DNA from 3 places in the Curtobacterium phyllosphaerae genome. Region 2 is predicted to be linked to each of the others. Evidence: predicted binding sites of a transcription regulator. Region 2 holds the regulator's gene; each other region holds the start of a gene.
The links. Region 2 encodes HrcA, which represses chaperone genes, less so after heat shock. Its sites were predicted from a motif close to TTNGCACTCGNNNNNNNCGAGTGCNAA; they were not measured.
Positions count from the first base shown of each region.

Region 1: a site for HrcA is predicted at 1,884-1,910, ahead of groL (chaperonin GroEL). Genes of this name have one in related genera too.
Region 3: a site for HrcA is predicted at 4,691-4,717, ahead of groES (co-chaperone GroES). Genes of this name have one in related genera too.

Region 1 is NZ_JBMPIU010000002.1:475,304-482,935, forward strand. It holds gene ACO0E0_RS05450 (DUF2332 family protein) at 1-245, shown strand, start outside; gene ACO0E0_RS05455 (DUF3263 domain-containing protein) at 369-674, shown strand; gene ACO0E0_RS05460 (LytR C-terminal domain-containing protein) at 667-1,230, shown strand; gene ACO0E0_RS05465 (cold-shock protein) at 1,503-1,706, shown strand; gene groL (chaperonin GroEL) at 1,957-3,576, shown strand; gene ACO0E0_RS05475 (hypothetical protein) at 4,001-4,357, opposite strand; gene ACO0E0_RS05480 (DUF559 domain-containing protein) at 4,484-4,804, shown strand; gene ACO0E0_RS05485 (sensor histidine kinase) at 5,038-6,729, opposite strand; gene ACO0E0_RS05490 (response regulator transcription factor) at 6,792-7,487, opposite strand; gene ACO0E0_RS05495 (DNA repair helicase XPB) at 7,622-7,632, opposite strand, start outside.
Region 2 is NZ_JBMPIU010000003.1:245,336-252,967, reverse strand. It holds gene ACO0E0_RS06830 (16S rRNA (uracil(1498)-N(3))-methyltransferase) at 15-776, opposite strand; gene dnaJ (molecular chaperone DnaJ) at 786-1,898, opposite strand; gene hrcA (heat-inducible transcriptional repressor HrcA) at 1,978-3,003, opposite strand; gene ACO0E0_RS06815 (DUF4870 domain-containing protein) at 3,129-3,629, shown strand; gene hemW (radical SAM family heme chaperone HemW) at 3,773-4,990, opposite strand; gene ACO0E0_RS06805 (HAD family hydrolase) at 5,020-5,730, shown strand; gene ACO0E0_RS06800 (DUF1990 family protein) at 5,747-6,412, opposite strand; gene ACO0E0_RS06795 (3-keto-alpha-glucoside-1,2-lyase-like domain-containing protein) at 6,488-7,632, opposite strand, start outside.
Region 3 is NZ_JBMPIU010000002.1:328,113-335,744, forward strand. It holds gene ACO0E0_RS04725 (hypothetical protein) at 1-343, shown strand, start outside; gene tsaB (tRNA (adenosine(37)-N6)-threonylcarbamoyltransferase complex dimerization subunit type 1 TsaB) at 390-1,058, shown strand; gene rimI (ribosomal protein S18-alanine N-acetyltransferase) at 1,055-1,594, shown strand; gene tsaD (tRNA (adenosine(37)-N6)-threonylcarbamoyltransferase complex transferase subunit TsaD) at 1,591-2,646, shown strand; gene ACO0E0_RS04745 (DUF4190 domain-containing protein) at 2,734-3,369, shown strand; gene ACO0E0_RS04750 (class I SAM-dependent methyltransferase) at 3,458-4,663, opposite strand; gene groES (co-chaperone GroES) at 4,803-5,099, shown strand; gene rarD (EamA family transporter RarD) at 5,450-6,361, shown strand; gene ACO0E0_RS04765 (ABC transporter substrate-binding protein) at 6,596-7,632, shown strand, end outside.

The DNA of each region.
Region 1 (7,632 bases), on a different contig from region 2:
TCGTCATGACGACCGGGACCCTCGTGTACGTCCCCGGTGCGGAACGGCAGGCGTTCGTCGACCGGGTCACCGCGCTCGGGGTGCACTGGGTCGCGATGGAACGCACCGGGATCCTGCACGGGGTGGCGTCGACGCTGCCGGACGGCGTCGACCCCGGAGACCCCGACGCGTTCGCGACCGTGTCGTTCGACGGGGTCGCCGTGGCGCTCGCCGACGCGCACGGCACCACCGTGCGATGGATCTGAGGGCTTCTTCGCGACCTGCCAGGGGCATGCCAGGGTCGAGCGGACCGTCACCCCTACTATTGCGACGACCGTGAGCGCCGTCGGTATCCGAATGGGCGGTGATCAGTGAGCGAACGGATCGACGTGACCGGACCCCGCACCGACTCCGACCTCTCGGAGCTCGCTCGGCACGTCCTCGTGTTCGAGCACGACCGCGCGAGACACGACCGGACGAAGGAGGCCGACATCCGCGTCGAGTTCGACATGTCGCCCGCCCGGTACTACCAGGTCCTGAACCGTGTCATCGACACCCCCGCAGCACTCGCGTTCGACCCGCAGCTCGTGACCCGGCTGCACCGACTCCGGCGGAGTCGGACGAACGCACGCGCGGAACGGTCCTTCGGGGCCGAGCGCGCAGACCACGAAGGACGCACCGACGCGCATGAGTAGATTCCCCCGAGACCGGTTCGACGACGTCGCCGACGGCCCCAGGGTCGGTGCGCACCGCGGGTTACCGCGCCGCGGACGCGGCTGGATCCTGTTCGCCTGGGCCGCGCTCGCGACCGGCGTGCTCGTCGGCGGCGGCGCCGTCGTGCTCGGTGTGCTGAACGACAGCATCCAGTTCACCGGCAACGGCGCCGGGTCGAGTGCCGTGGCGTCCGGGTCCGCATCGGCGCCCGCATCCGCCTCCGCGACGCCGGAGCCCACCGCGGGTCCGTCGGCGCAGGCATCGGGCATCACCCTCACGGTGCTGAACGGCACGAACACCGGCGGACTCGCGGCGACGGGGACGGCGACGCTCGAGAACGCCGGCTGGCAGGTCGCGTCCGACGGGAACGCGTCGACCAAGGGTGCGCCGTCGACGATCGTCTACTACCAGTCCGACGACCAGGCGGCCATCGCGCGCGGCATCGTCGTGACGCTCGGCGTCGGGTCCGTGCAGAAGTCCACGGCGTTCCCGAACTCCGACGTCACGGTCGTCCTCGGCGCCGACTACGCCCGCTGACGCCCGGCCGCGAGGCGCCGTTCCGGGGTCGTTCGTTTCGGTCGTGTTACAGGCATGTTGAGTTCCGGGACCACCCGCGGGATTCGCGCTCATCGCCCTTGTCGAAACCGCTGACGCGGCTAGCATCGCAATTGGTCACCCCAGCGATCAGAATGCCGACGGACACCGTGTGCGCTCGTCAGGACGAACCCGGGTGAAGTGCCTGAGCACTCGGACCCGGTGGTGCGCGAACCCACGCCCCACCGTCAGCGACATCGCAGGGAGCAATGAACATGGCCAACGGAACCGTCAAGTGGTTCAACGCCGAGAAGGGCTACGGATTCATCACCGTCGACGGCGGCGGACAGGATGTCTTCGTGCACTACTCGGCGATCGACATGAACGGCTACAAGGTGCTCGAGGAGGGGCAGGCGGTCACGTTCGACGTCGGCACCGGCTCGAAGGGCCCGCAGGCCGAGGCGGTCAAGCCCGCCTGAGCACCGAGCTCGTCGGGAGCGCGTCGTCCCTCGGGGCGGCGCGCTCCGTCGTGCGTCCGGGGCGCGTCGTCCCTCGGGGCAGCGTGCTCCGTCGTGCGTGCGGCTGGGTGTTCGCCCCGGGCTCGCGCGGAGGACCGGCCGGAGGTTGCACTCACCGGGTGCGAGTGCCAGAATCGGCTAGCACTCAGTTGCATCGAGTGCCAACGACCATCGCGTCCAGCACGACGTCCGGGAGGGACGAGAAACACACATGGCAAAGATCATTGCTTTCGACGAGGAGGCCCGTCGTGGCCTCGAGCGCGGCCTGAACATCCTGGCTGACGCCGTGAAGGTGACGCTCGGCCCGCGCGGCCGCAACGTCGTCCTCGAGAAGAAGTGGGGCGCCCCCACGATCACGAACGACGGCGTCTCCATCGCCAAGGAGATCGAACTCGACGACCCCTACGAGAAGATCGGTGCGGAGCTCGTCAAGGAGGTCGCCAAGAAGACCGACGACGTCGCCGGTGACGGCACGACCACCGCGACCGTGCTGGCACAGGCGCTGGTCCGCGAGGGCCTCCGCAACGTCGCTGCGGGCGCGGACCCGATCAGCCTGAAGAAGGGCATCGAGAAGGCCGTCGCGGCCGTCTCCGCTCAGCTGCTGTCGGACGCCAAGGAGATCGAGACCAAGGACCAGATCGCCGCGACCGCGTCGATCTCGGCCGCGGACCCGACCATCGGCGCGCTCATCGCCGAGGCCATCGACAAGGTGGGCAAGGAAGGCGTCGTCACGGTCGAGGAGTCGAACACGTTCGGCACCGAGCTCGAGCTGACCGAGGGCATGCGCTTCGACAAGGGCTACCTGTCGCAGTACTTCGTGACCGACCCGGAGCGCCAGGAGGCCGTCTTCGAGGACGCCTACGTGCTCATCGTCAACTCGAAGATCTCGAACATCAAGGACCTGCTCCCCGTCGTCGACAAGGTCATCCAGTCGGGCAAGCAGCTCCTGATCATCGCCGAGGACGTCGACGGTGAGGCCCTGGCCACGCTCGTCGTGAACAAGATCCGCGGCATCTTCAAGTCCGTCGCCGTCAAGGCCCCGGGCTTCGGCGACCGCCGCAAGGCCATGCTGCAGGACATCGCCATCCTCACGGGTGGTCAGGTCATCGCAGAAGAGGTCGGTCTCAAGCTCGAGAACGCGACGCTCGACCTCCTCGGTCGTGCCCGCAAGGTCGTCATCACGAAGGACGAGACGACCATCGTCGAGGGCGCTGGCGACAGCGAGCAGATCGCCGGTCGCGTGCGCCAGATCCGCAGCGAGATCGAGGCCACGGACTCCGACTACGACCGCGAGAAGCTCCAGGAGCGTCTCGCCAAGCTCGCCGGTGGCGTCGCCGTCATCAAGGCGGGTGCGGCGACCGAGGTCGAGCTCAAGGAGCGCAAGCACCGCATCGAGGACGCCGTCCGCAACGCGAAGGCGGCTGTGGAAGAGGGCATCGTCGCCGGTGGTGGCGTCGCACTCATCCAGGCCGGCAAGGTCGCGCTCGACAGCCTCGAGCTGACGGGCGACGAGGCGACCGGGGCGAACATCGTCCGCGTCGCGATCGACGCGCCGCTCAAGCAGATCGCGCTGAACGCCGGTCTCGAGCCGGGTGTCGTCGCCGCCAAGGTCCGCGAGCTCGAGTCCGGGTGGGGCCTCAACGCCGCGACCGGCGAGTACGTCGACCTGATCGCGGCGGGCATCATCGACCCGGCCAAGGTGACCCGTTCGGCGCTGCAGAACGCTGCGTCGATCGCCGGACTGTTCCTCACCACCGAGGCCGTCGTCGCCGACAAGCCCGAGAAGGTCTCGGCTCCGGCCGGCGACCCGACGGGTGGCATGGACTTCTAGTCCGACCTTCGTGTCCTGAGCGGGCCGTTCTCCTCCGGGAGGGCGGCCCGTTCCGCGTACCCGGGCGCTGCGCCCGCCGCGGCCGCCGCGCCCGCCGCGCCCGCCGCGCCCGCCGACGGCGTCGAGATCGCACAACACGCCGTCTCGGGCCTCGACCACGCGGCGCGTCCCGCGACCTCGGCCCCCGTCCACGGCGTTTGGTGCGATCTGGCCCGGGGAGTGGGCGTCCTGCACAGGTGACGCACCACGTGATCGCTCCACAGGTCACCCAGGGGGCCGCGGTGGATGTCGGTGGTCCGGCCACGCTCGCGGGATGCCAACACCTCTGCGACCACTCCCGAGCGGCTTCGGGAGCGGACCGTTCCGCGTCGACGACGAGCGGCTGATCGGCGTGCCTGCGACACGCCTCCGCCGATCGGACCTGTCATCCCCGGTCCACGGCGTCCGCATCGCTGTCGCCCTCGAGCACGACGATCTCGACCTCGTTCGTGCCCTGGCACTCGTCATGCGCGACGACCAGCGGTTCAGCCACCTCACGGCTGCCAGGCTGTGGGGCTTCCCCCTCCCGCGCCGCCTGGACCGCGCGCACGATCCGGTCCACGTCACGACCATCGGTGCAGGCCCGGTGATGCGTCGCCCGGGTGTCGTCGGACATCGTTCGCTCGCTGTCCTCGGTGGATCCGTCCGAATCCGGGACCTCCCGGTGTCCGATGCGGTCGGGACGTGGTGTGACTGCGCCGTACTTCTCCGCGAGTCCGAGCTCGTCATCGTCGGTGATCACATCGTGGGCGAGCGACGACTCGCGACGCCCGACCAACTCGTCACTGCCGCACGGGTCAGACGGTCGCGTGGCTCGATCGCGCTGCGACGCGCCGCCGAACGCGTCCGGGTCGGGTCCGAGTCGCCGATGGAGACGATCACTCGACTGGCCGTCGTCGACCGTGGGCTTCCGGAGCCCGAACTCAACGTGGCGGTGTTCGACGACACGGGGACGTTCCTCGGTCGGCCGGACATGGTCTACCGAGCCGCCCGCGTGGCGATCGAGTACGACGGCGATCATCACCGGACCGACCGCGGTACGTGGCAGCACGACGCGTCTCGATCGAACGGGTTCGTGGTGAACGGGTGGACCGTGCTGCACGTCACCGCGCGGGACGTTGCCGCACCGGACGACTTCCTGCGGCGTCTCGCCCAGGCACTCAGGGGCGCGACCCGCCCGGCCGCGTGACGTCGAGGTCGCAGGACGCGCCGTCTCGGGGTGGGCGGACGCGGTGTGTTGTGCGACCCCGGCGAGGGGAGGCGGCGTGTTGTGCGACCCCGGCAGCAGGACGCGGCGTGTTGTGCGACGCCGGCAGCGAGACGCGGCGTGTTGTGCGACCCCGCCGACGGGACGCGGCGTGTTGTGCGACCCCGGCAGCGGGACGCGGCGTGTTGTGCGACCCCGAACCGAGCGCGCACGGGCTACTCGGCGGACGACTCCGACGGCGCGACGTAGTCACGGGGCAGGAGCGGCAACCACACCCGGAAGGTCGCACCGCCGCCCGGGGTGTCGAACACCTCGACGTCGCCGTGGTGCGCCGCGACGATCCCCGACACGATCGCGAGCCCGAGTCCGGAGCCGCCCGTGTCCCGCGCACGCGAGGTGTCCGCCCGCCAGAACCGCTGGAAGATCTTCTCCCGGAGCTGCGGCGGGATGCCCTCGCCGTGGTCGACCACGTCGAGGTGCGCCATCTCGCGCGACTCGTCCACGCCGATCCCGATCTCGATCGCGTCGTCGTGGGGTGTGAACCGCATCGCGTTCCCCATCAGGTTCGTGACGACCTGGCGGATCTTGTTCTCCTCGGCGAGCACCACCGGCGGTCGCGCCGGCAGCACCACGGTCGGCAGCTCGGCGGTCGACGGACCCGTCGAGGACTCGACGTTCATCGCGCGGTTCCGACGGGCGCGGAGTCGCGCCAAGGTCGCCCCGGCGAACGCGATCGGCCCCGTGACGTTGGCGGACGGCGATGACGGCGACCCACCGGGTGCGGCGGGGAGTGCGGCCGGACCGACCCACTGCGGCACACCGACACCGGTGACGGCGTCGGTCAGGAGCACCTGGATCTCGCGGTCCGGGTTCGAGGCCATCGTGTCGAGCGCGGAGTCCCGGGCGATCGCGACGAGGTCGACCGGGCCGAGCTCGAGCGGCTTGGACTCGTCGATGCGCGCGAGCTGCAGGAGGTCCTGCACGAGGAGGCCCATCCGCTTGGCCTCCTTCTCGATGCGGTCCATCGCCTGGGCGACGTCCTCGTCCTTGCGGAGCGCGCCCATCCGGTACAGCTCGGCGTACCCACGGAGGGACACGAGCGGCGTCCGGAGCTCGTGGGAGGCGTCGCCGACGAACCGGCGCATCTGTTCGATCGTGCGCTGTCGGTCGTCGAACGCGGAGTCAATGCGCTCGAGCATGGTGTTCAACGACCGGTTGAGACGTCCGACCTCGGTGTTCGGTGTCTCATCGCCGAGACGCTGCGAGAAGTCTCCGGCAGCGAACCGTGCCGCGGTGTCCTCGACGTCGCGGAGCGGGTCGAACGTCGCGGTGACGAGGAGCCGCGTGAGCATGGCGCCGAGCAGCACGACCGAGAACCCGAACCCGAGGAAGATCGCCGTGAAGCGGGTGATCGTGGCATCCGCGTTCTGGGAGGAGATCGCGACGAGGATCTTGAGGTCCTGGCCGGTGCCCTTGACCGTCGCGTCGACGACCATCGCACGCCACTCGTGGTTGTGGTCGGCGTCGTAGAGCGAGAACGGCGAGTCGGGGTTCGACGCCGCGGCCGCCGTCGCGTCGAGGTCGCTCGTGTCGGGCTCCTCGTCCGACGACCTGGTGTGGCAGATGAGGTCGCCGTCGGCGTTGTAGACGCTGATGTACGTGGTGCTCCCGAGCTGGATCGAGAAGTTGCAGTAGCCCTCGGCCGAGACCTGGTTCTGCTGGTTGTCGAGGCTCTTGGCGGTCGAGGTGACGTTGTAGTCGATCTGCCCCATCAGGTACGTCGACAGGGCGGTCATCGTCCCGAGCCCGGCCACGAGCAGCCCGAGCGTCACGAGGAGGACGGTGATCCCCGTGATCTTGGTGCGGAGCGAGATCTCGTTCCACCAGTGAGAGAGGCGTGCGTGCATGCTGCGTACACAGTAATCGGCGCGACCCCGCCCGAAGCTGGGGTCGCGCCGACAGCCGGTCGCTAGGAGGCCTTGGAGGCCTTCAACATGTAGCCGAAGCCGCGCTTGGTCTGGATCACCGGCTCGGCCGAGTACTGGTCGAGCTTGCGGCGGAGGTACGAGATGTAGGACTCGACGATCCCGGCATCCCCGTTGAAGTCGTACTCCCACACGTGGTCGAGGATCTGCGCCTTGCTCAGCACGCGGTTCGGGTTGAGCATGAGGTAGCGGAGCAGCTTGAACTCGGTGGGGCTGAGCTCGATCTGCGCGTCGCCGATGGTGACCTCGTGCGTGTCCTGGTCCATCGTCAGCTCGCCGGCGCGGATGATCGCGTCTTCTTCGTCGTTCATCGTCCGACGGAGGATCGCCTTGATGCGGGCGACGATCTCGTCGAGCGAGAACGGCTTGGTGACGTAGTCGTCACCGCCGACCGTGAGCCCGGTGATCTTGTCCTCGGTGTCGTCCTTCGCGGTGAGGAACAGGATCGGCGACGTGTAGCCCGAGGAACGGAGGCGCTTGGTGACGCCGAAACCGTTCATGTCGGGGAGCATGACGTCGAGGATGATGAGGTCCGGTTCTTCCTCGAGCACGGCGGAGATCGCCTGTGCACCGTTCCCCACGGCGCGCACCGCGAATCCCGCGAAGCGCAGCGACGTGGTGAGGAGGTCGCGGATGTTCGGTTCGTCGTCGACGATGAGGATCTTGGGGCCATCGGTCATGGAGCAAGTATCTGGCCGTTCCCTCGGGGTTCCCTGGGAACGATTGGTACAGGAGTGGAACGCGGACTGGAGGGACGGTGCGGGCTGGCACCGTTCCTCCCCACCGTCTCCTGGTCGCGTCCGCGACGTGCGGTTCAGGCGGGCG
Region 2 (7,632 bases):
GGGGAGGGCCAGGGCTACCAGCGACCGAGCCGGACCTGCAGCACGGCGAGGGCGGCCGGGCCGGCGGTGGAGGTGCGGAGGACGGACGCACCCAGCCGGACACGGACGGCCCCGGCGGACTCGAGCGACGCGAGCTCGCCGTCGCTGATGCCGCCCTCCGGACCGACGACCAGGGCGATCGCCGTCGCCTCGACCGGTGGTTCCCAGGTGCTCAACAGCTGGTCAGCGGTCGGGTCGAGCACGACCAGGGTGGTCCCTGCCTCCATTCCGAGCCCGGCGGCGCCACCGGCGACCGCGGCCAACGCGCTCGTCGACGCCAGCGGTCCCACTGCCGGGACGCGGGCACGCAACGACTGCTTGGCGGCCTCGTGCACGATCGCGCCCCAGCGGGCACGGCCCTTCTCGGTCTTCGGGCCGTCCCACCGGGAGACGCTCCGCGACGCCGCCCACGGCACGACCGCGTCGGCGCCGATCTCGGTCGCCGCCTGCACCGCCATCTCGTCCCGGCCGCCCTTCGCGAGTGCCTGGACGAGGACGAGGGCCGGGCGTCCGACCTGCTCGACGTGGACCGAGGACACCGTGAGCGCCAGGGAGTCCTTGCCGATCGACGCCACCGCACCCGTCACGACCGTGCCGTCGCCGTCCGCGATGCGCAGCGTCTCGCCGACGCGGACCCGGGTGACGGTCACGGCGTGCCGACCCTCGGGGCCGTCGAGCGTCACGACGGACCCGGGGACCACGCCGTCGAGCGTGTCGACGAGGTACTGCGATGCCACGCGGACGCCCTAGAAGGTGAAGAACCGGTCGCGGAGCTTGCCGAACAGCCCCTGCTGGAACCGGGCGAGCTGCGGCTTCGGCGCCCTGCGGGCCTTGGCGAGCGACTCGACGAGTTCGCGCTCCCGGTGCGACAGCTTGGTGGGGGTGACGACCTGCACGCCGATCTTCAGGTCGCCGCGGCCGTTGCCGCGGAGCTTGGTGACGCCGCGGTCCTTGATGGTCAGGACGTCCGCGCTCTGGACCCCGGCCCGGATCTCCAGTTCCACGGCGCCGTCGAGGCCGTCGATCGTGGTGGTCGTGCCGAGGATCGCGTCCGTCATCTGGACCTCGAGCGTCGCGAGGAGGTCGTCGCCGTCGCGGCTGTAGACGTCGTGGTGCCGGACCTTCATCTCGAGGTACAGGTCGCCGGACGGTCCACCCGCCGGACCGACCTCGCCGTTGCCGGGCATCTGCAGCCGCAGACCGCTGTCGACGCCTGCGGGGATGTCGACCTCGATGGTGCGACGCGCCCGGACCCGGCCCTGTCCCTGGCACGTCGGGCAGGGGTTCGGGATGACCGTGCCGTACCCGCGGCATGTGCCACAGGGCGCACTCGTCACGACGTTGCCGAGCAGGGACCGGACGGTGCGCTGGATGTGGCCCGAGCCACCGCAGATGTCGCACGTCTGCGGGGACGTGCCCGGTGCGCAGCACGAGCCGCCGCACGTCTCGCAGAGCACCGCCGTGTCGACCTCGAGCTCCTTCCGCGTGCCGAAGACGACCTCGTCGAGGTCCACCTCGACCCGCAGCAGGGCGTCCTGACCGCGTTCGGCACGCGAGCGGGGCCCGTTGCCGCGACCGCCGCCCGCGCCGCCGCCGAAGAAGGCGTCGAAGATGTCGCCGAACCCGGCCGCGCCGCCCCCGCCGAACGGGCTGTCCTGCGGGCCGAGGTCGTAGCGCCGACGCTGCTCCGAGTCGCTCAGGACGTCGTACGCGTGCGTGACGTCCTTGAACCGCTCGGCGGCTTCCGGGGCTGGGTTCACGTCCGGGTGGAGTTCCCGGGCGAGGCGTCGGTACGCCTTCTTGATGTCGGCGTCGGACGCGTCGCGGGTGACGCCGAGAACGTCGTAGTGGTCTGCCACAGCACCTCAGTCGGTCGGGATGGATCTGGTCAAGGGAGCCGCACTGCGCGGCGTCGTGGTCGCGAGGGCGACCGCGGGGTCAATTCTCGCCGAGGAGCCCGGAGAGGTACCTGGCCACGGCTCGGACCGCAGCCATGTTCGTGCCGTAGTCCATGCGGGTCGGGCCGAGGACGCCGAGTCGTGCGAGCTCGCCGCCGGCCGCGCGGTACCCACCGGCCACGACGCTCGTGACGTCGAGGCCGTCGTACTCGGCGTTCTCCGCGCCGATGCTCGCGGTCACCGCGACGGCGTCGAGCTGCATCTCGCCGAACAGCCGGAGCAGGGTCACCTGTTCCTCGATCGCCTCGAGCACGGGGAACAGGCCGCCGGCGAAGTCGTCCTCGGTCTTGGCGAGGTTCGCCGCCCCGGCCATGACGAGCCGGTCCTGCCGGTTCGCACCGACCTGCTCGACGAGGGCCGCGACGACGAGCCCGCCGAGCGCCTGGAGTTCCGGCCGCACGCGTTCCGGGACCCCGCGGAGCACGGCCGAGACGTCCTGGAGGAGCAGTCCGCCGGTGGCCGCGTTGATGGTCGCCCGGAGCTCGGCGAGGGCGTCGTCCCCGATGTGGAGGTCGGTGTCGAGGATGCGCTGCTCGACCCGCGCGGTGTCGGTGATGAGCACGGTCATGAGCCGCGCGTCGCTCAACCGGACGAGTTCGACGTGGCGGACGCGCGCCCGGACCATCGAGGGGTACTGCACGAGGGCGACCTGGTTCGTCAGCTGGCTGAGCAGCCGGACGGTCCGGGCGAGGGTGTCGTCGAGGTCGGTCGAGGAGCCGAGGAACGTCTCGATCGCGTGGCGTTGGGCGCTCGAGAGCGGTCGGGCCTCCGCCAGGTGGTTCACGAACACCCGGTAGCCCTTGTCGGTCGGCACCCGCCCGGACGAGGTGTGCGGCGCGACGATCAGCTGCTCCTCCTCGAGCAGGGCCATGTCGTTCCGGATCGTGGCCGCGGAGACCCCGAACGCGTGGCGCTCGACGATCGACCTGGACCCCACCGGCTCCCGGGAGTCGACGTAGTCGCGCACGATCGCCTTGAGGACCTCGAGGCTGCGGTCGCTGACCATGCGCGTCCCCCTCCTGGCTCGTCCCGGGCCGTGCCGACCCGGCCGTTCTGGCACTCGTCGATGCCGAGTGCTCATCCTACGCCCGGCTGATGCGGCGTCCGAGTCCCGGCCGATACGCTCTCGGCATGACCGCGACACCGCCGAACGACAACGGACCGCACGGCCAGCCCGACCACGGCCAGCAGGCACCCGGGAACGGCCACCAGAGCGAGGGCCAGGGCTCCGGACAGAGCTGGCAGCAGCAGCCGGGGTACGACCAGGGCTACCAACAGGGCTACGGGTACGCGCCGCCGCCGCCGCTCCGCCCCGAGGACCAGCGACTGTGGTCGACGCTGACGCACCTCAGCGGGATCTTCTTCAACTTCGTCGGGCCGCTCGTCGCCTACCTCGTCCTCCGCGACCGCGGTCCGTTCGTCCGCGAGCACACCCGTGTCGCGCTGAACTTCCACATCACGATGGCGATCGCCTACTTCGTCGGCGGACTGCTCTCGATCATCTTCATCGGGTTCCTGGTGGTCGCCGCGGCCGGCATCGTGTCGCTGGTGTTCAGCATCATGGCGGCCGTCAAGGCGAACGCCGGGGAGTTCTACCGCTACCCGCTGTCGATCGAGTTCTTCAAGCAGTAGCCCCCCTCCGCTGAACACCAGGTCGGCCGCGTCGCGCAGAGGTACATCCCTGCGAGACGCGGCCGACGTTGCGTTCCGCGGAACCACCTCCCGGACTGGAGGGACGGTGCGGGCCGGCACCGCGCCTCCAGGGCGACAGGGCGTCAGTCGAGCAGCTCGCGCACCACGGCGTCCGCGAGCAGGCGGCCGGTGAGCGTCAGGTCGATCCGGCCGGCGAGCGCCGCTCGTCCATCGACGAGCCCGCGGGCGATGAGCCCGCCGATGCGCTCGCGCGCCGGGTCCCGGAGCTCGGACGTCCGGAGCTCGCCGCGCACCCGCGCTGCGAGGAGCACCCGCTCGACGTACCGGGTCTCGGCGTCGAGGGTCTCACGCCCGGCAGCCGGGGAGACGTCGGCGAGGACCCGGTCGGCGTACGCGGCGGGGTGCTTGACGTTCCACCAGCGGGTGCCGGCGACACTCGAGTGCGCCCCGGGACCGACGCCCCACCAGTCGTGGCCCTTCCAGTAGGACAGGTTGTGCCGGCTCGCGTGCTCGTCGCCGCGCGCCCAGTTCGAGACCTCGTACCAGCCGTACCCGGCGGCGCCGAGCCGGGCGTCCGCGGCTTCGTACATGTCCGCCGCGACGTCGTCGTCCGGCGCGGGCAGGATGCCCTTCGCGACGTCACGACCCATCTTCGTGCCGTCCTCGACGATGAGCGCGTACGCCGAGACGTGGTCCGGCTCGCACGCGATCGCCGCGTCGAGCGAGGTCTGCCAGTCGGCGAGCGACTCCCCCGGCGTCGAGTAGATGAGGTCGAGGCTCACGTCGAGACCCTCCTCCCGTGCCGCACGGACGACGAGCGGGACCCGGTCCGGGTCGTGGGTGCGGTCGAGGGTCGCGAGCACGTGCGGGACGGCGGACTGCATGCCGAAGCTGATCCGCGTGAACCCGCCGCGGTGCAGGGTCGCCAGCGCGTCGGCGTCGACGGAGTCCGGGTTCGCCTCGGTCGTGACCTCGGCGTCCGGCAGGATCCCCCAGGTGTCGTCGATCGCCCGGAGGACCGCGACGAGGTCCTCCGCCGGCAGCATCGTCGGGGTGCCGCCGCCGAAGAACACCGTCGACACCGGCCGCGGGGCCACACCGGAGCGTTCGAGGGTCTGCCGGGCGAACGCGAGCTCCCGGAGCGCGTGCCCGGCGTAGTCGTCGCGGCGGACGCCCCGGAGCTCGGACGCCGTGTACGTGTTGAAGTCGCAGTAGCCACAGCGGACCCGGCAGAACGGCACGTGCACGTACACCCCGAACGGCACGGGCGCGAGGCCGTCGACGGGCGTGACCAGCCCGTCGGCCGGGGCGGGGTCGGCGATCGGCAGGGCGCTGGGCATGGACTCCATTGTCCGCCATGATGGTCGCCATGGAGCCCAGCACCAGCCCGTCGGCCCTCGACGCCGGCACGGTCGTCCTGTGGGACATCGACGGCACGCTCGTGTACAACGCGACCTCGCCGGGCAACCTCTACCACCTGGCGCTGGAGCGGACGGTCGGGCACGACCTCGAACAGCTCGTCGGACACCAGCACGGGCGGACCGACGCCGGCATCATCCAGAACCACCTCGAGGCGCACGGGCTCGACCGCGGCCTCCAGGACACGGTCAGCGGGCACCTCCAGGAGCTGTCGGCGGAGCGGAGCCGCGCCGCGGACCACCGCACGGCCGCCGCCGGGGTCGTCGCGCTCATCGGGCGGATGACCGGACGTGGGTGGCACTCGGGCCTCCTCACCGGGAACTCGTCGTTCCGCGCCGAGATCAAGCTCCGGGGCGCCGGACTCGACGTCGGTGCCTTCGACTGGGAGCACTCGTACTTCGGCGAGGAGGACGTCGACCGTACCGACATCACCGCACGCGCCGCAGCCGGGCTGCGCGGCCGGCGTGCCGTCATCGTCGGGGACACGCCGCGCGACGGGTCGGCCGCCGAGGCCGCCGGCATCCCGTTCCTCGCCGTCGCGACGGGGGTCTACGACGTCGCTACGCTCCGGGCCACGTCGGCGGTCGCGGTCGCGCGGGACTGCGTCGTCGACGCGGACCTCGTGCTCGACGCGATCGCGGCGCTGCCGGTGCTCGACTGACGCGGCGGTCGGTCGGTCAGTCGGTCGGCGCCTCGGTGCCGACGAGCGCCTGGAGGTACGCCTCGGCCATCCGACGCTGCTCGCGTTTCAGGAGCGGGGCGGCGAGCGCCCACTTGCGGCTCGCGGGCTGGGAGAACTGCCGGATCTGCAGCCAGACGGAACCGTCGGCGGTGCGCTCGATGACGAAGGACTCCTCGCCCGAGATCGGGTGACCCGCGAGCGTCCCGTAGGCGAAGCCCTTGCGGTCCGGCTCGTCGTACACCGCGACGACACGGACCGGCGCCTCGACCGTCCGCCCGAACGCGTGCATCGTGAGCGTCGCGACGGTGCCGGCGCGGAGGAGGGGCGTCCCGTCCGGGGCGAAGCGCGCCGTCGTCTCGGTGCCGACCGACGCGGCGGAGACGGGCTTGCCGTCGTCGTCGAAGGCGACCGGGGTGTACCCGACCTCGTCCTCCGGCGGGACGCTGTCGACACGCACGCCGATGCCGCTGCGCTCCTGGATCTGCCAGGTGAGCGTCTGGATCCACGCAGTCTCGAAGCGCTGGTCGCCGTGGCCGATCCGTGTGCGGTCCTCGGTCGGGACGAAGCCCGCCGGCGGGAACGTCATCAGGTCGGGGGCCTGGGTCGCGCCGACGGCGCCGTAGCTCAGGTCGGTCGGCCGGTGGGTGCCGCGGGTGCTCATGTCCGCCATCGTACCGATCGTGCGCTGACCGAGGACGCGACCGAGGACGCGACCGGGCAGACGCCGGACAGCGGCTCAGCGCGGTGTGACGGCGATGTTCCGCCAGCTCGCCGGCGCCCCGAGCGTCCGGATGCCGATCGACCCCGAGGACTGCGCGCAACCGCTGCCGTAGTCGTAGGAGTTCTGCACGGCGGGTCCGCCCTTCGCCGGAGACGCCGTCGCCGTCACCTTGCACCCGACGACCTCGACGGTGAGGTGCCACCACTCCCCGACGGTCACGGTCCGACCGAGCGACGTCGGGACGCGTCCGGAGTAGCCGTTGTTCTGCGCTCCGAGCACCAGGCCGGTCTTGCTGATGCCCGCGTAGAAGCCGGTGAGCGCGTCCGTGCCCCGCGCCGGGTTCGTCACCCGGACCACGTAGCCGACGTCCCGGTTGTCCATCGCCCCGTCGAACCGCACGTCGCCGGTCAGGGTCATGTCACCCCACGAGGTGTTCTCGACGTACTTGTCACCGCTGCCGCCGGTGGTGTCGGAGATCGTCTCCGCGGCCTGGTCGAAGGTCCACGTCCCGCCGTACGGGGTCGCGTTCGGGAACGAGCCGCCGCGGATCGCGACGTTGAGCGGCGAAACGCTCGTCGAGGTCGTCCCGCCCGCGGTCGCGGTGATGAACCGCCACGAGCCGGTGGAGTCCTGGTCGCGCACCCCGATCGCCCCGGCGGTCTGGGTGCATCCGGTGTCGGTGTAGGTGAACGCCGTCCACGTGTTCGCGCCCGTGGTCGTCTGGGAGACCGTGAACGTGCACCCCACTGCCTGGACGACGAGGTGGTACCAGGTGTTCAGGCTGATGCCGCTCGTCACGGACGCCGTCTGGAGGGACGTGTACGTGCCGTTCGTCATCATGCCGAGCACGAGGGTGTTGCTCGTGGTGATGCCCACCCAGTACCCGGTCAGGGCGTCCGTCCCGGTGCTCGGGGAGGTGACCCGGGCGAGGAGCCCGGCCTGCGTCCCGGAGTCGATCTTGACGTCGGCCTGCAGGGTGTAGTCGGTCCACGACGTCGACCCGGTGACGGCCTTCTGCCCGCCGGAGCCGCCGCAGGTCTCGGAGTAGATCCCGAACCCGCTCGACACCGAGGTCCGCCAACAGCCGCCGTAGGTCGTCCACCCGGCGTCGCTCCCGGCGAACGCGGAGCGGAACGGCAGTGTCCCGGGGGTGAAGTTGG
Region 3 (7,632 bases), on a different contig from region 2:
CGTCGTGGCGGAACTGCCGGCGTCGTTCTGGGAGGGGCTGCTCGCGAACCGGTACCACGCGTCGCTCTGGGTCCCAGCGCTCGAGAACGCCTTCCCGAATTTCATCGGCCGCCGCAGTGATCTGAAAGGCCGGCTCGAACGGCTCCGGATGCTCCGGAACAGGGCTGCGCACCACGAACCGATCCACGCCAGGGACCTCATGGTCGATCACCGCTACGCGTGCGAGCTCGCCGGCTACGTCTCCTCGGAGCTGCGCGCGTGGTCGGCATCACTGTCGCGGCTCCCCGAAGTGGTGGCGAATCGATCTGCGACGCTCGACGGACGGCGTGCACCCCGGTTCTGACCGGGGCCCGCGTCGCCGGATCGCACGGGCGGCCTACGATGGACCGGTGCTCCTGACCATCGACACGTCCGCCGGGACCGCGGTCGCCGTCGTGGACCCCGACGCCAGGACGGTGCTCGCCGAGCGCGGCACCGACGACTCCCGCCGCCACGCCGAGGTGATCGGCCCGTTACTCGCAGAGGTCCTCGCCGAGGCCGGCATCCGTCCCGAGGATCTGACCGGGGTGGTCGCGGGCATGGGACCCGGCCCGTTCACCGGCCTCCGTGTCGGGATCGTCGCCGCCCGGACGTTCGCCGCCGCCCGGGGCATCCCGGTCCTGCCCCTCGTCAGCCACGACGCCGTCGCCGCGGAGACCCTCGCCACGGACGGTCCTGGGCCAGTCGTCGTCGTCACGGACGCCCGTCGCCGCGAGGTGTACTGGAGCGCCTACGCGGCCGCAGGGGACGCATCGGACGCCAGCCGTTCCTCCCGTTTGTCCGCCTTCCCCGTCCGCACAGTCGGACCGGGCCTCGCCAAGCCCGCCGACCTGGACGCCGCGCTCGGCGACGCCGCCGGCCACCGTCGGGTCACCGCTGCGACGGTCCCCGCCGGACGCCTGGGCCTCCTCGCCGCGGAACTGCTCGCCAGCGGTGGTCCGTTCGCCGCGGACGAACCCCTGTACCTCCGCGACCCGGACGTCACGATGCCCGGCACCCCGAAACGGGTGCGCGCATGACGGCCACGATCCGGCGCGCGACCCCCGCCGACCTCGACGCGATCATGGCGCTCGAGCACGCCTCGTTCCCGCGCGACGCCTGGAGCGAGCAGCAGATGGCGGCTGAGCTGCGGTCCCGCCCGAGCTACTACATCGTCGCCGAGGACGGCGGCGCGGTCGTCGGGTACGCGGGGTTCATGTCGCTGGAGGGCGGCTCGGACGGCGACGTCCAGACCATCGCCGTCGCCGAGGCGGCCCGGGGCACCGGTCTCGGTCGGGCGCTCTTCACCGAGCTCCTCGACGAGGCCCGTCGGCGCGGCGTCACCGACGTGTTCCTCGAGGTCCGCGAGGACAACCCCGTCGCGCAGTCCATGTACCGCGCGTTCGGGTTCGAGCACATCGCGACGAGGCCCCGGTACTACCAGCCGGACGACGTGGACGCGCTCGTCATGCGGCGGCAGTCCGCATCGCCTGTGGCGCCTGCAGCGAGCCGGCCGGGAGGGACGGGCGCGGTCGGTTCCGAGGCCGTCGGTCCGGCGGACGGAGACCTGGCATGAGCGTCGCTGCACCCCTGGTCCTCGGGATCGAGACGAGCTGCGACGAGACGGGCGTCGGGATCGTCCGCGGGCGGACCCTGCTCGCGAACGTCATCGCCTCGAGCATGGCGGAGCACGCCCGGTACGGCGGCGTCGTGCCCGAGGTCGCCGCGCGCGCACACCTCGAGGCGATGACCCCGACGCTGACCGCCGCCCTCGAGCAGGCCGGCGTGACGCTCGACGACCTGGACGCCGTCGCGGTGACCGCCGGGCCGGGACTCGCCGGCGCACTCATGGTCGGGGTCGGTGCCGCGAAGGCGCTCGCCGTGGCGACGGGCAAACCGCTCTACGGGGTGAACCACCTCGTCGGACACGTCGGGGCGGACGTGCTCCGCGCCGACGGGAGTGACATCGAACTGCCGACGATCGCGCTGCTCGTCTCCGGCGGGCACACGTCGCTGCTGCTCGTGCGGGACCTCGTCGACGACGTCGAACTCCTCGGCGAGACGATCGACGACGCCGCGGGGGAGGCGTTCGACAAGGTGGCGCGCCTCCTCGGGCTGCCGTACCCGGGCGGGCCGCAGATCGACCGGGCGGCCGCGACCGGCGACCCGACGGCCATCCGGTTCCCCCGCGGACTGACGCTCCCGAAGGACATGGCCGCGCACCGCTACGACTTCTCGTTCTCCGGGCTGAAGACCGCCGTCGCGCGCTGGGTCGAGCGTCGCCAGGACGCCGGCGAGGACGTGCCGACCGCCGACGTCGCCGCGAGCTTCCGGGAGGCCGTCGTCGACGTGCTCGTCACGAAGGCGATCAACGCCTGTCGGGACACCCGGGTCGACCGGCTCCTCCTCGGCGGGGGCGTCGTCGCGAACGCCCGCCTCCGCGCGGTCGCGACGACCCGCTGCGCCGAGGCCGGCATCGCGCTCCGGATCCCGCCCCTCGACCTCTGCACCGACAACGGCGCGATGATCGCGGCGATCGGGGCGCAGCTCGTCGCGGCCGGGCATGCTCCGAGCGACCTCGGCATCGCAGCGGACTCGACCCTCCCGGTGACGACCGTCCAGGTCTGATGCCCTCGCTCGTGGGCCAGCCGCCTGCGGGGGGTCTGTGGGAGGATCCAAGGGTGCCCAGGGAGGGCGCGCGCCGGAGGGAGCACGATGTCCGACCAGAACGAGCAGCAGGGCGGCCGGCCGGCTGCGGGGCAGCAGCACGAGCAGCACGGTCAGCCGCAGTACGGCGAGCAGCAGTCGCAGTACGGCGGGCAGCCCCACGGCGGGCAGCCGCAGTACGGCGGTGAGCAGCAGTACGGGCAGCAGCAGTACGGCGGGCAGCAGCAGTACGGCGGGCAGCCGCAGTACGGCGGCCAGCAGCAGTACGGCGGGCAGCAGCAGTACGGCGGCCAGCAGCAGTACGGCGGGCAGCAGCAGTACGGCGGGCAGCCGCAGTACGGCGGGCAGCCGCAGTACGGCGGCCAGCCGCAGTACGGCCAGCCGGGCTACGGGTACGTGCAGGCGGCGCCACGCTGGAACGTCATGTCGATCCTCGCGATCATCGCGCCGTTCGTCATCGCTCCGGCCGCGATCGTGTTCGGCCACATCGCGCTCAGTCAGATCACGAAGACGGGCGAGCAGGGTCGCGGCCTCGCACTCGCCGGTCTCATCCTCGGCTACGTGTTCACGGTGTTCATCATCGTGTGGTTCGTCTTCATCGGCATCCTCATCGGCACGGCGTCGCACAGCGGGTACTCGGGGTACGACGGCGCACTGGGCGCCGTCACAGCGCTCGTCCGCTGACGAGGCCCCGCGGACGACATCGTCCGGACCTCCGACACCGCGTCCTCGACCGAGCCCCCGGCCCACACCGGGGGCTTCGTCGTGCTGCTCAGCCGGCAACCTCGTCGAGGCGATCACAGAGGATCGCCGTGTGTCGTCCCTCCAGTCTGGTCAGCACCAGCGTGGCGGACCCGGTCCCGCCGCGGAGACGCAACCGCCTGCGGAACTCGGCCGGGTCCACGTCGACGCCGCGCTTCTTGATCTCGACGCGCCCCACGCCGTCGGCGGCGAGCCGTGCGCCGATGCGCTTGGCGTCGAGAGGGAGGGTGTCGCGCACGCGGAACGTCTGCGCGAACGGGGTCGTGACGGCGCGGTCCCCGGTGACGTACGCGATGTCGTCGGAGAGCATCCGACCGCCGATCGACCTCGCGAGGTCACCGATGAGCCGCGCCCGGATCACCGCGCCGTCCGGCTCGTGGAGGTACTCGCCGAGCGGTCCGACCTCGACGTCGTCCGCGTCGGCGTCGCTCGTCAGCTCGGCGATCCCGTGCGCCCCGATCACGGTCGCGGCACGTCGGACACCCGGCCGGGCGAGGGGGCCGAACCACAGCGCGAGCTCGACGACCTCGCGGTCGACGCTCGTCCACTGCGCCTCGGCGGTGTCCGGGATGAGGTCCCGGTCGACGCCGGGGCCGAGCTTGACGCCCGTCGGGGTCGTCGTCGCGGCGGCGAACACGGTGTCGAGCGACGGCGACCAGTCATCCGGGTCGGCGAGGCGTCTCGTCGCGGAGTGCCCCGCGGTCCGGCGCGCCGGGTCCATCCAGACGGCGTCCACGCGGGACAGGTCGAAGGCGCCGGCGTCTCCGAGTTCGACCGTCGCGTTCGACCACGGCGCGAGGTTGTGTGTGGCGATCGCGGCCGTGACCTCGTCGCGGTCGACGGCCACGACGTCGAGGTCGAGGGCCGCGAACGCCAGGGCGTCCCCGCCGATCCCGCACCCGAGGTCGGCGACCCGGTGGAGGCCCGCGCGGGCGAACCGTCCGGCGTGCTGCGCCGCGACCTGCAGCCGTGTGGCCTGCTCCAGTCCCGCCTCGGTGAACAGCATGCGGGCCGCGAAGTCGCCGAACTTGCCGACGGCCCGCTGCCGTAGTCGAGCCTGCGTCAGGACGGCTCCGACGAGTCCCGGATCGTGACCCTCCGCACGCAGCCGGGAGACGACGCGGACGACCTCGCCGCCGTCGGAGACCCCCGGCGTGCGGTCGAGGAGTGCCATGCCCGCGGGGGTGAGCAACTGCGCGAGGTCGGCGGCTTCCATGCGTCGATCCTCCCACCCGGGAAAGCGCTGGCACTCGGATTGACCGAGTGCCAGCAAGCCCCTACAGTGGACTTCTGGCACTCGCCTGCGGGTAGTGCCAACCCGGTTTTCATCAGCACCGAGAAAGAGAAGGTCAGCCGTGGCAGTCAGCATCAAGCCGCTCGAAGATCGCATCGTCATCCAGCAGGTCGAGGCGGAGCAGACGACTGCTTCGGGCCTCGTCATCCCGGACACGGCGAAGGAGAAGCCCCAGGAGGGCGAGGTCGTCGCCGTCGGTCCCGGTCGGATCGACGACAACGGCAACCGCGTTCCGCTCGACGTCGCCGTCGGCGACAAGGTGATCTACTCCAAGTACGGCGGAACCGAGGTCAAGTACGGCGGCGAGGACTACCTCGTCCTGTCTGCGCGCGACGTCCTCGCGGTCGTCGTCCGCTGAGACCCAGCTCCACCCGGAGGCCCGCAGGCGCTGCCTGCGGGCCTTCGTCGTCCCGGCCCCTCCTGCCGTCGGACACCAGGTCGGCCGCACCGCGCCGCACCGCGATGTCGCGGTCCGCGATCCGGTCGCGGCGGCGTCCTGCGGGACACGCGGAACGGCCGGGAGGCACGGCTGCGGTTCAGCGCGTCGGCGGCGGTCCCTAGGATCGTCACGTGGACGACGAGCGGCCCGGACGGGGATCCAGCAGGGACGCTCGTGCAGCCTCCGGCGACGGTCGTGCAGCCTCCGGCGACGGTCGTGCACCCTCCGGTGACGCTCGTGCACCACGCAGCGAGGCGAGCGTCGGCGTCGTGCAGGCGATCGCCGCCTACGGACTCTGGGGTGTGCTCCCGCTGCTCTTCGTGGCGATGGCGCCGGCCGGCCCGTTCGAGATCGTCGCGTGGCGGATCGTCTTCGCCCTCGTGTTCTGCGCCGTGTTGCTCGCCGCCCTCCGGTCCTGGGGTCGGACGGCCGCACTGTTCCGGCAGCGGCGTGTGATGGCGGTGATGGCCCTCGCAGCCGGGCTCATCGTCGTGAACTGGACCGTGTACGTCGCGGCGACCACGTCCGGGCACACGATCGAGGCCGCGCTCGGGTACTTCATCAACCCGCTGGTGACGATCGCACTCGGCGTGTTCATCCTCCGGGAACGACTCCGACCCGCCCAGTGGATCGCCGTCGGCATCAGCGTCGTCGCCGTCGTCGTGATCGCGGTCGGCTACGGGCAGGTCCCGTGGATCTCACTGAGCCTGGCGGTCTCGTTCGGGTTGTACGGACTCGTCAAGAAGCGGGTCGGCGGGGTCGTCGACGCGGTGAGCGGCCTGACGATCGAGACCGTCTGGTTGACGCCCGCGGCCGTCGGCGCCCTCGTGGTCATCGGCGTGACGGGTGTCGGCGGCGGGGTCACGTTCGCGTCCGAGGGGTGGGTGCACGCGCTGATCATGATCGGGGCAGGTCCCGCCACCGCCGTGCCGCTGCTGCTCTTCGCGTCGTCCGCGCGGCGGCTGACGCTGTCGACGCTCGGGCTCACGCAGTACCTCACGCCCGTGATGCAGCTCGTCGTCGGCGTCTGGCTCCAGCACGAGGCGATGTCGAGTGCGCGGTGGTTCGGATTCGGCATCGTCTGGCTCGCGCTCGTGCTGCTCACAGTGGACACGTTCGTGGCCACGCGCCGGACCGCGGCGGTCCGAGGGCTCCGACCCGCGCCTAACGTCCGCTCCTGACTCCTGCGCTCAAGTCCCGGCCCGCCCGCCCCGCCTGACCGTCAGCTGAACGTGGCGGCGAGGATCCGCGCCGTTCGTTCAGATTCGGTCACGGTTCGACAACGAAACGCTGCCCACATCCATTCGCCATGCGCCGGAAACAAACGGACCCTACGTTTACTCGCATCCCAGTGGATACACAGTCGCTCGACACCCGAGGCGACGGCGGATCCGCTCAGAGAAAGGGTTCCACGGATGATTCGTTCCAGCAGCGCCGTCAAGGCGCTCGCGATCGCGGGGGCAGCTGCAATCCTGCTCGCCGGTTGCTCCACCAGCGGAAGCGGCAGCGGCGGCGCTTCTGACAAGGCGTCCTCCGCCTCCGGCAAGAAGGACCCGGCGTCGAGCTGCAAGGCTCCGTCGAGCCCCAGCCAGGACGCGCTCGAGTACGGCACCATGCTGCCCCTCACCGGCAGCCTCGCCTACCTCGGCCCGCCCGCGATCGCCGGCGCCGGCCTCGCCGTCAGCGACATCAACGCGGCCGGCGGCGTGATCGGCAAGGACGTCAAGATCTCGACCGCGACCGACTCGGGTGACAGCACGGACATGACCGTGTCCTCCTCCGCGGCGTCGAAGCTCATCAACGCGAAGGTGCCCGTCGTCCTCGGCGCCGAGTCGTCGTCCGTGACGCTCAACGTCGTCGACCAGCTCACCGCGAACTGCACCATCGAGATCTCGCCGGCCAACACCGCCACCGACCTCTCCGGCTACTCGTCGTACTACTACCGTACCGCTCCGCCGGACACGGTGCAGGGCTCGGCGCTCGGCCAGCTCGTCACCGGTGACGGCAACGCCAAGGTCGCGTTCCTGGTCTTCAACGACGCGTACGGCACCGGTCTCCGCAACACCATCGAGAAGGCGGTCGACTCGGCCGGCGGCTCGGTCGTGTACGGCGGCAAGGGCAAGGGCCAGGAGTTCCCGCCCGGCCAGACGACGTTCTCCTCCGAGGTGACCGCGGCGATCGCCGCCAAGCCCGACGCGATCGTCATCCTGGCGTTCGACGAGACCAAGTCGATCGTCCCGGAGCTCGTCTCGCAGGGCTGGGACATGGCGAAGACGTACATGTCCGACGGCAACACGGCCGACTACTCCAAGGACTTCGACCCGAACACGCTGAAGGGCGGCCAGGGCACGATCCCCGGCGCGTCGCCGAAGGACGAGTTCAAGTCGCAGCTGAACGACTGGTACAAGACGAACGAGGGCAAGGACCTCGCTGACTACTCGTACGCAGCCGA